DNA from 3 places in the Demequina sediminis genome. Region 3 is predicted to be linked to each of the others. Evidence: predicted binding sites of a transcription regulator. Region 3 holds the regulator's gene; each other region holds the start of a gene.

Region 1 (3,270 bases), on a different contig from region 3:
GCACCGCGGCACACCGGACACGGCACCTCGCGCATGTAGGACTCGTAGCGCTCGCGCGACCACTCGGACTCGGTCTGGCCGTGGAGGCGCTCGATCCACGTGATGACGCCTTCGAAGCCGGTCGTGTACTGCCGCTCGCGTCCGTATCGGTTCTTGAACTTCACGTGGACCTGGTAGTCCTTGCCCGTGAGGATCGCCGCCTGCACCTCCGCGGGCAGCTCCTTCCACGGCGTGTCCATCGAGAAGCCCAGGTCGGCGGCGAGCGCGGTGAGCGTGCGCGTGAAGTAGTCGGAGCTGGTCGCGGCCCACGGCGCCACGGCACCCTCGTTGAGCGACATCTCGCGGTCCGGGATCACCAGGTCGGGATCCACCTCGAGGCGGATGCCGATGCCCGTGCACTCGGGGCACGCGCCGTACGGGGCGTTGAAGGAGAAGGTACGCGGCTCCATCTCCTCGAGCGTGAGGACGTGGTCGTTGGGGCACGCGCGCTTCTCGCTGTACCGGCGTGGCTCCATGTCGCCGTCGACCGGGTCGATGATCACCAGACCGTCCGCGATCCGCAGGGCCGTCTCGACCGAGTCGGTGAGCCGCTGACGCACGCCGTCGCGCGCTACCAGGCGGTCCACGACGACCTCGATGTCGTGCTTGAGCTTCTTCTCGAGCGTGGGCGGCTCGGTGAGCTGGATGGTCTCGCCGTCGACCCGCGCACGCGCGAAGCCCTGCTGCTGAAGGTCCTGGAAGAGATCCTGATACTCACCCTTGCGACCGCGCACCACGGGGGCGAGCACCTGATAGCGCGTGCCCTCGGGTAGCGCGAGCACCGAGTCCACAATCTGCTGCGGCGTCTGCGCCTGGATCTGCTCGCCACACACCGGGCAGTGCGGGGTCCCGACGCGCGCGTAGAGCAGGCGCAGGTAGTCGTAGACCTCGGTGATCGTGCCCACGGTCGAACGCGGGTTGCGGTTGGTGGACTTCTGATCGATGCTCACCGCCGGGCTGAGCCCCTCGATGAAGTCGACGTCGGGCTTGTCCATCTGCCCCAAGAACTGGCGCGCGTAGGCGCTTAGCGACTCGACGTAGCGGCGCTGGCCCTCCGCGAAGATGGTGTCGAACGCCAGGGAGGACTTGCCCGAGCCGGACAGGCCGCTGAACACGATGAGTGCATCGCGCGGGAGGTCGAGGTCGACCCCCTTGAGGTTGTGCTCACGGGCACCACGGACGAGGAGACGGTCGTTCACCCGGCCATGCTACGCGGAAACCCGTTCGAACACACGTTCGATGCGCGCGTGTCGTGGGGACGATGCTTGGGTTGCGCGCCCGCGTGCCGCTGGGTTGCGAGTGTGGAGACTCACGAACCACCCGTCGCCGCGCTTCACGCCATCGAGGCCGTGCGGGCAAGGATGGCGGCGCGGGTGCGTGTCCCTCGCACTGGTCGGGCGAGATGCCTGGGCGTGGGCGAACGCCGCGATCGGCGTCATCGTCGCCGTCGCGACGTTCGCGATCTTCACCGTGTGGAACGCTCGGCTCGCGCGACCGGTCCAGTCTCGAGCCACCGACATCCCTCAGCTCGACGCCACCCTCGCCGATCCGCTCGGACTCCGGATCATGGCCACTCTCGCGTCGTACGAGGGCCACATCGACACGGCCGTGCTTGAGGAGGCTCTCGAGACGCCCGCGAGCGAGGTCGGACCCGCGCTCGCTCCCCTTATCGCCGCCGGCTACGCCGAGTACACCCGGTCAGACGTTCCCTGGGGGCGTGAGCGCATCTGGCTCCGCGCGACGCCCGACGGCCGCGCCGCCTTCGACGGCCACGTCGCCGCGCTGCGCGCTTCCGCCTCGTGACGCGCGCGAGGGGCGACGGGCATCGTCCCGCAGTCCCTGGATGCGGCAGGATGGCGGCATGAGCCTCTTTGCGATCCACTACACGTATGACGACCGCGCCGCCGAGCGGGACGCCGCTCGCCCCGAGCACCGCGCGTACCTCCTCGACCTCGCCGCACAGGGCAAGGCACCGGTCTTCGGCCGCTACGAGGACGAGGGCACGCCGGGCGCGCTGATCGTGTTCGAGGCCGCCCCGCTCGAGGAGGCGCAGGCGATGGTCGCTGCGGATCCCTACGTGCGTGCCGGCCTGGTGCCCGAGCACTCGGTCAGGGCGTGGCCGGCCTCGGGTCCCTGGACGGCCTGAGCACCCCTCTCAACCGCGGTCGTGGTCGGCCCGTACCTGCTCGGCGTGGTCGTGCTCGGCGAGGCGTGCCGTGCGGTGGTCCCTGCCGCCCCGCGTCGCGATCATGCTCGCGGCGGCGGCCACGCCGATCACACCCAGAATCACGGCGAGCGACACTCCTGAGGAGGGCAGTCACACCTCGACCGGTTCCCCACCGTTGAGGAACGGCAGCGAGTTCTGGTGGAGCGCCTCGAGCACGAGCTTCACGCCGATGAATCCCAGCACCACGGCGAGGCCGTAGGAGAGGTACACGAGGCGCGCGAGCAACCCATCCACGAGGAAGAAGAGTTGACGCAGGCCCAGGAGCGCGAAGGCGTTCGCGGTGAACACGATGTAGGGATCCTGGGTGAGCCCGAAGATCGCGGGGATCGAGTCGAGTGCGAAGAGCACGTCCGTGCCGCCGATCGCGAGGATCACCAGCACCATGGGCGTGATCATGCGGCGTCCCGCCTCGCGCACCACGAACCGGCCGTCGCGGTAGCCGTCCGTGACGGGCATGAGCCTCTTCACGCCCCGCACGAGGGCGTTCTCCTTGTACTCGACGTCACCCTCCTCGGCGCCACCCTCGCGCGCCACCGCAACCGCGGTGTACAGGAGGAACGCGCCGAACAGGTAGAACGTCCAGCTGAACGTCGACAGGGCTGCCGCACCCGCCGCGATGAACACGCCACGCAGCACCAGCGCGATCGCGATGCCGATCAGCAGCACTCGCTGCCGCTGCGCGGGCGGCACCGCGAAGCGGGACAGGATCACGAGGAAGACGAAGAGGTTGTCGACGGACAGCGATTTCTCGGTGATGAAGCCCGCGAGGAACTCCGTCCCCTGGCCGGGCGAGTTCCACAGCCACATCGATGCGCCGAACGCTAGCGCCAACACGATGTAGAACACGGACCACAACGCCGACTCACGAAAGGTGGGCACGTGAGGCTTCGCCACCACGACCACGAAGTCGAAGATGAAGAGGCCGAGGATGCCGATGAGCGTGAGGGTCCAGACGAGCGGTGATTCCACCGAGCCATCCTAGGTCGCACGCGAGCGTCGGAGGT
Region 2 (3,270 bases), on a different contig from region 3:
TCGGAGGGGTCGGCCTCGAGCCGCACCCACGTGGGCGGAGCGCTCACGGCGAGGCGTCGGCTCACGCTGACCGGGGCGCCGCCCGCGTCGAGCACGAGCGCGGGGCGGGGTGCGGGGGGCACCGTCGCGGGCGGCGGGTCGGGAATGCGTCCCGGCCATGGATGGGCGATCGCACGAGCAGGGGGTGCCTCCTGGCCCCAGGGCACCACGTGTGCCCTGTCACGGGGAGAACGCCCGCCCTGTTCGGCGACCGCGAGCACGCCCTCGGGGCCCAGCAGCCCCTGGACGCGTTCGAGGGCGCGGTGCGCGCGGGAGTCCGCCCCCGACACCCCGCCCCACAGATAGGACTGCTCCGCGCCCAGCGGCAGGACATCCTCCGCCACGAGCGCGAGGGACGCGAGGGGCGCTGGCTCCGGATCGACCGCACCGGCGCCCGCACCGGTGGCGGTGCCGGACAGCCACCCCTCGAGCTGCCACCGCACGCGGTCGGTCATGTGACGGGCGAAGGCACCCGCGCGCGTGCCCACATCCGTGCGCCACACCCGCTCGAGCTCGTGACCCTTCTCGGTGCGAGCGACGATCCGCACGCGTCCGCACCGCATGCCCGCGTCGAGCAGCGCGCGGTCGAGGCTCGCCGCGGCCTCCGCCGCGAGGGAGGTGAGTTGTTCGACGCGCTCCGCGGGGTCCTCGAACACGAGCTCGACGGCGATGTCCTCCTCGCCGCGCCGCACCACGGGCGGCGCGAGGTCCTCGCCACCCGCGAGCCGGTGGGCCCACGCACCCACGGGACCAAACCGCGCGAGAACGTCCGCGGAGGGCAGCGCAGAGAGGTCCCCGAGCGTCACGATCCCCAAGCGCGTGAGCACGCTCGCGAGACGCTCGACCTCGTCTCGCTGGGTCCGCTCCATGGCCGCGAGCGCGAGCGTCCCGATGGGCGCGGGAGCCAGGTAGTCGCGCGAGGCGCCCTCCGGCACCAGCATGCTCTCGCGCGCGGCGAGCACCGCGGCCAGCAACCCGTCCGCGGCCCCCACCGCGCACTCCACCCCCGCGTACTCCGCCACCGCGCTCACGAGCGCCTCGGCAAGGGCCTCCTCCGAGCCGTGAAAGCGCGCGGCACCCTCGGCGGGGATCATGAGCAGCCCCGGGCGGGAGATCTCGACCCCCGACACGGCCTGCTCGGCGGCGGCCGCCACGGCCTCGAACAGGCGCGAGTCGCGTCCCTCGTCGTGAGCGAGGATCGCGAGCTCGGGACAGGCCCGCTGCGCGAGCCTGCGCGTGCTGCCACGGCGGACCCCTGCCGCGCGGGCCGCCGCGGACACCGCCACCAGGGAGCGCCCGTGCAGGACCGCCGCGGGCGCGTCCGCCCCCAGGCCGGCCTCGGTCATGGCGGCGACCACGGGCCAGTCGGGAACCCACAGCACGGCACGGCGCGTCACCGTCACAACAGCCATGCCACACCTCCCAGCGATTCGAACATATGTTCGAGTGTGACACGAGCGTCCGACAGGACGCTAGTCGCCGAGAGGCCTCTCGCGCCGAGCACGGCGCGAACTCCTGCACTACCGTGACGCCATGAACCCGCACCCGAGGCCACCCAGCCAAAGGCGCCCAGCCCGAGCGCCCGTGAGACCGCTACCGCGCGCGCTCACCCCCCTCGCCCTCCTTCCGCTCGTCGTGCTCGCAGGCTGTCAGAGCGCGCCCTCTGTGGATCTCTGGAGACAACTTCCCGAGCCCACGAGCTTTCGGGAGGACACCATTGACAACCTCTCTGAACTCGTGGAGCGATCGGATCTGGTGATCGAGGGTGAGATCGTCGACATTGCGATTCGCGACCGCGGAGTCTGGTCAGAACCCCAGGGGCCCGACGATCTCGCCATCTTCGCCGAGGACATCGTGCTGACAGTGCACGCCACCGATTCCAAAGATTCAGAAGATATCGAGATCCGCATTGAGCGTCTCTATGACGAGCAACCTGGGTCAGGCCCTCTCGATGAGCGCTCCCTCAAGGTGGATTCCGACATGTACGTGTTTGCACTCATCAACGACGAGCATGCGGTCGCACTCGAGGCAGACGGCCCCGGATATCGATGCACCGACGAAGCGGATTTCTGCGGACTGACATTCAGCGATGGCATCCTCTACACCACTCCACGCCACACCGGCGAAGCCGTGCCCGTGAGCACGCTCCTCCCGGACGCCGGCGCGGTCACATCGTTCGCCGACATTCACGCCCTCGCAGCCGAGAGTGGCGTCACCGCCCTGAGCTGAGCCGCGTGCCACCCCTCATGCCGCGCCGCCGAGCGCACGCAAGGGCGCGGGCCCCGTCGGGACACCCGCGCCGTGACGCGCCGGGAGCCCGCCACCATCGAGCGTCAACGTGACCAGCCGCGCGCGGCCCGCCTGACGGCCCTGGGCCCGCACCGTCAGATCGCGCGTGCGCAACCGACCGTCCCCCGCCCCGAGTCCGCTCCAGCGTGACTCCACGACGGTCAGGCTCACGTGAGCCCCCGCCCAGGCACCCCCCGCGATCATCACCACGCCCCGCTCGCGTGCACGTGAGGCGAGCCGCCGCCTGTCGGAGTCGGACAGCGCCAGCCCCTCACCAAGCAGCACCACGTCCATGCCGTCGATGCACGCACCCGCGGCCGCGGCGGCCTGCACCCCGGGGTGAGGAATGAGCCCCACGCGCGCGAGGTCCAGCCCGCGTCGCGCGGCCGCCACCACCCCGAGAGAGGGGATCCCCACCACCGCGGTCCACGAACCCGCTGCCGAGGCCGCGGCGGCAAGCGCCAGCATGAGCGAGGTCGATCCCTCGACCGAGATCACCTGGCCGCGTCGCAGCCCCTGCGGCAGCACCGCGTCGAGGCCCGTGGCGAGCGGCAGCGTGGGCGCCTCCCACCGGTCCCGGCTGGTGCCCACCCGGAGCTGGACCTCACCGAGAGCGGCGCGCGCCTTGGCGATCCTCGCCTCGACCGTCTCCATGCTTCCTCACCCCCGGCATCGTCCGTACACCTGATCCAGCCGCCCGATTCATTCGAACGTATGTTCGATTATGACCCCGCCCTCCGACACTCGGCAAGGCGGCCCCCGCGGCCGCGCCGGCGCGGCCGCGGCGGTCCCATGGGCACGGTCACGGCCCGGAGGAAAAGGCCCTACTATGGCTGACCATGTCGACAATGCAAGCGCTTGCACGGGCCCACCACGACGGCTCGGCGCTCTACGCCCCCGACGGACCAGTGGACCTGGGCGACACCGTGACCCTGCGCATGC
Region 3 (3,270 bases):
CGGCCGTCTCCGCCAAGGGCTGCCCGAGCCGCTCGCGGTGGCCGTGGAGGAGGTGCGCGCCGCCGCGCGCCGCTGCGTGAGCGAGGTGCAGAAGCACGCCGAGCAGGCGGGGGCCGCGGGCAAGGTGGCCAGCGCGGCGTTGTCCGAGGTCGTGGACGTGTGCGGGGAGCTCCAGGGAGAGCACGGTCGCTACGTGGTGTGGCTCGCCCCGCGTGACGGCGACTACGACTCGCGCCTCGCCGAGAGGATCGTCGCGGCGCCGCTCGATGTCGCGGGGCTCATTCGGACCAAGCTGCTCGACGAGAAGGCCTCCGTCATGACCTCGGCGACACTCGCGCTCGGCGGCGACTTCACGGCGATCTCGCGCCACCTCGGCGTCGACTCGCCCGCGACCCTCGACGCGGGCAGCCCGTTCGACTACCCGCGGCAGGGCATCCTGTACGTCGCGCGTCACCTTCCCAAGCCGGGCATGGGGGGAATCGGCCCCGAGGCGCTCGACGAGCTCGCGGCCCTGATCGAGGCCGCGGGCGGCCGCACCCTGGGGCTGTTCTCGTCCCACCGCGCGGCGCAGGCGGCGGCGGAGGCGATGCGCGAGCGCCTCGACGTGCCGATCCTCTATCAGCTCGACGACCAACTCCCGACCCTGGTCAAGCGCTTCGCGGAGGACGAGGCGACGTGCCTGTTCGGATCGACGTCGCTGTGGCAGGGCATCGACGTGCCTGGTCGCACCGCGAGCCTGGTCGTGATCGACCGCATCCCGTTCCCGCGGCCCGACGAGCCGATCTCGCAGGCGCGCACCGAGGCCGTCGCCGCGGCGGGAGGCAACGGCTTCATGGCGGTCTCGGCCACGCACGCGGCGCTGCTCCTCGCTCAGGGCGCGGGCAGGCTCATTCGCTCGACCAGTGACCGCGGCGTGGTCGCCGTGTTGGATCCCCGACTCGCGACGGCAGGGTACGGCGGCTTCCTGCGCCGCTCGATGCCCGACCTGTGGCCCACCACGGATCGCGACACCGCGCTGGGCGCGTTGCGCAGGCTCGCCGAGTCCTAGCGGGAGGTCGCGGGCTACTACACGCGCCTCAGCACCGAGACCACCTTGCCCATGATGCTGGCGTGGGTGCCGTCGATCGGGGTGTACGCGGGGTTGTGCGGCATGAGCCACACCCGGCCGTCGCGGTGGCGGAAGGTCTTCACGGTCGCCTCGTCGTCGAGCAGCGCCGCGACGATGTCGCCGTTCTCGGCATCGTTCTGGCGGCGCACCACGACCCAGTCGCCGTCGCAGATCGCCGCATCGATCATCGAGTCGCCGGACACCTGCAACATGAAGAGCTCGCCGTCACCGGTGAGTCGACGCGGCAGCGTGAACGTGTCCTCGACCGCCTGATCCGCGAGGATCGGCCCGCCCGCCGCGATGCGGCCGACGAGCGGGACCCGCGTCGAGTCGTCGTCCGCCGGCGCGAGCGGCGTGGCGCTCGCCATGGCGGAGCCCTCGTCGTCCTGCGGCAGGGCCTCGGGGGTCGCCGCGGGCTCGCCGGGGAGCACGACCTCGATCGCGCGGGGACGATGCGGGTCTCGCCTCAGCACCCCCTTGGCCTCGAGGGCCGTGAGCTGGTGCTTGACCGATGAGGTCGACGTGAGACCCACGGCCTCGCCGATCTCTCGCATCGATGGGGGATAGCCCCGGTCGAGAACCGTGGCGCGAATGAAGTCGACCACCGCGCGCTGGCGGGTCGTGAGACCCGTCTCGGGGTCACGCAGCTCGTGGATCGTCGCGCCCTCCGGGGCGGTCGAGCCGAGTCGGCCCGCCTCGTCGTGTGCCATAAGCGCCTCCCGCGATCGTCGCTGTCAGACCCTGGTGGTCCTCTTGTCTCACGACGTTAGGGCAAGCCGAGCGTCAAATCAAACATATGTTCGAGCGAGTCTTGCCAGTGTCGGCCGGGACTGCTAGAACTAGAACATACGTTCGATAGAACATACGTTCGAACGAAGGAGGCACTGATGAGCATCTACGCACCGCAGAACCCGGTGGCCAAGGCCAGGCGCGCCCGCACCGGACGCTTCCTTGCCGTCGTTTCGCTCCTGATCGGCGCGGCGGTCATCGGCCCGCAGGCCTTCGCCTCCGACGGCACGGGTGGGCACGGTGGTGGAGCGGGCGGCTCCGAGGCGGCGGTGGACTCCTACACGGTCGGGTCGGGGGAGACCCTGTGGTCGATCGCCGCGGCCCGTACCCCCGCCGGGCACGATGTCCGCGACACGCTGACCGAGATCCAGCATCTCAACGCGATGTCCTCGACCGCGGTGGACGCGGGCGAGCAGATCTTCCTGCCCGTCGCTGGCTGACCGGAGTCCCGACCCTCACTCGCCGGGCGTCCGTGCCATCGCTGACACGGCGAGAGACGGGGGCGGTTCATGACACACGCGCTCTCGTGGCAGAGTGTCCACATGCACTGCCCGTTCTGTAGGAACGCCGATTCCCGCGTGGTCGACTCGCGCACTGCCGATGATGGCTCGTCGATTCGCCGGCGCCGCGAGTGCCCGGCATGCGGCAAGCGCTTCACGACCGTCGAGACGGCCAGCCTCGCGGTGGTCAAGCGAAACGGTGTGACCGAGCCCTTTAGCCGGGACAAGATCGTCTCGGGGGTGCGGAAGGCCTGCCAGGGTCGCCCCGTGAGCGACGATGACCTCGCGGTGTTGGCGCAGAAGGTCGAGGAGGCGATTCGCGCCAACGGCCAGGCCGAGATCAACGCCCTCGACATCGGTCTCGCGATCCTGCCCCCGCTGCGCGAGCTCGACGAGATCGCGTACCTGCGCTTCGCCAGCGTCTACCAGGCCTTCGACACCCTCGAGGACTTCGAGTCCGCGATTGCTCGCCTCCGCGAAGAGGACGCGCGAGGCGAGTAGTCGCGCATTGCGGTTCGGAAGAAACCCTGTCGGGTCCCCGCCGCGTTAGCGGTCGTCGTCGCGCCATCCGCGAGTCGAACGGGGCGGAGCGCCTCGACCCTCGGGTCGCGCGGGACGCCCCGCTCCACCCGAGCGACCGGAACCACCCGAGCGACCGGAACTGCCGCCGCGCCCCGAACCTCCCGAACGCCCGGAACCACCGGAGCGGCCCGCACCGCCCGCACCCCCCGAGCGGCCGGGACGGTCGTAGCGCCCTCGTCGCTCGGTGCGCTGCGGCCGGGGCTCCTCGACGGGAACTCCCGAGGGGGCGCGCGCCCCGGTGAGGCCGTCGACGAGCGCGAGCGACTCGGCATCGTCTCCGCGCACCTTGCG

Evidence for each region. Region 3 encodes LexA, which represses DNA repair genes until DNA is damaged. Its sites were predicted from a motif close to TCGAACANNTGTTCGA; they were not measured.
Region 1: uvrA (excinuclease ABC subunit UvrA) is a predicted target of LexA. The motif match lies at 1,264-1,279, and genes of this name have one in related genera.
Region 2: ABEA62_RS08720 (Y-family DNA polymerase) is a predicted target of LexA. The motif match lies at 1,470-1,485, and genes of this name have one in related genera.

The regions. Positions count from the first base shown of each region.
Region 1 covers NZ_BAABRR010000008.1:32,168-35,437, forward strand. The annotation lists gene uvrA (excinuclease ABC subunit UvrA) at 1-1,238, opposite strand, end outside; gene ABEA62_RS08460 (transcriptional regulator) at 1,417-1,842, shown strand; gene ABEA62_RS08465 (YciI family protein) at 1,901-2,185, shown strand; gene ABEA62_RS08470 (hypothetical protein) at 2,195-2,329, opposite strand; gene ABEA62_RS08475 (TerC/Alx family metal homeostasis membrane protein) at 2,357-3,235, opposite strand.
Region 2 covers NZ_BAABRR010000008.1:91,148-94,417, forward strand. The annotation lists gene ABEA62_RS08720 (Y-family DNA polymerase) at 1-1,451, opposite strand, end outside; gene ABEA62_RS08725 (hypothetical protein) at 1,777-2,268, shown strand; gene ABEA62_RS08730 (hypothetical protein) at 2,284-2,982, opposite strand; gene ABEA62_RS08735 (glycoside hydrolase family 13 protein) at 3,168-3,270, shown strand, end outside.
Region 3 covers NZ_BAABRR010000005.1:82,231-85,500, reverse strand. The annotation lists gene ABEA62_RS05945 (ATP-dependent DNA helicase) at 1-1,048, shown strand, start outside; gene lexA (transcriptional repressor LexA) at 1,066-1,818, opposite strand; gene ABEA62_RS05935 (LysM peptidoglycan-binding domain-containing protein) at 1,996-2,337, shown strand; gene nrdR (transcriptional regulator NrdR) at 2,440-2,898, shown strand; gene ABEA62_RS05925 (DEAD/DEAH box helicase) at 2,944-3,270, opposite strand, start outside.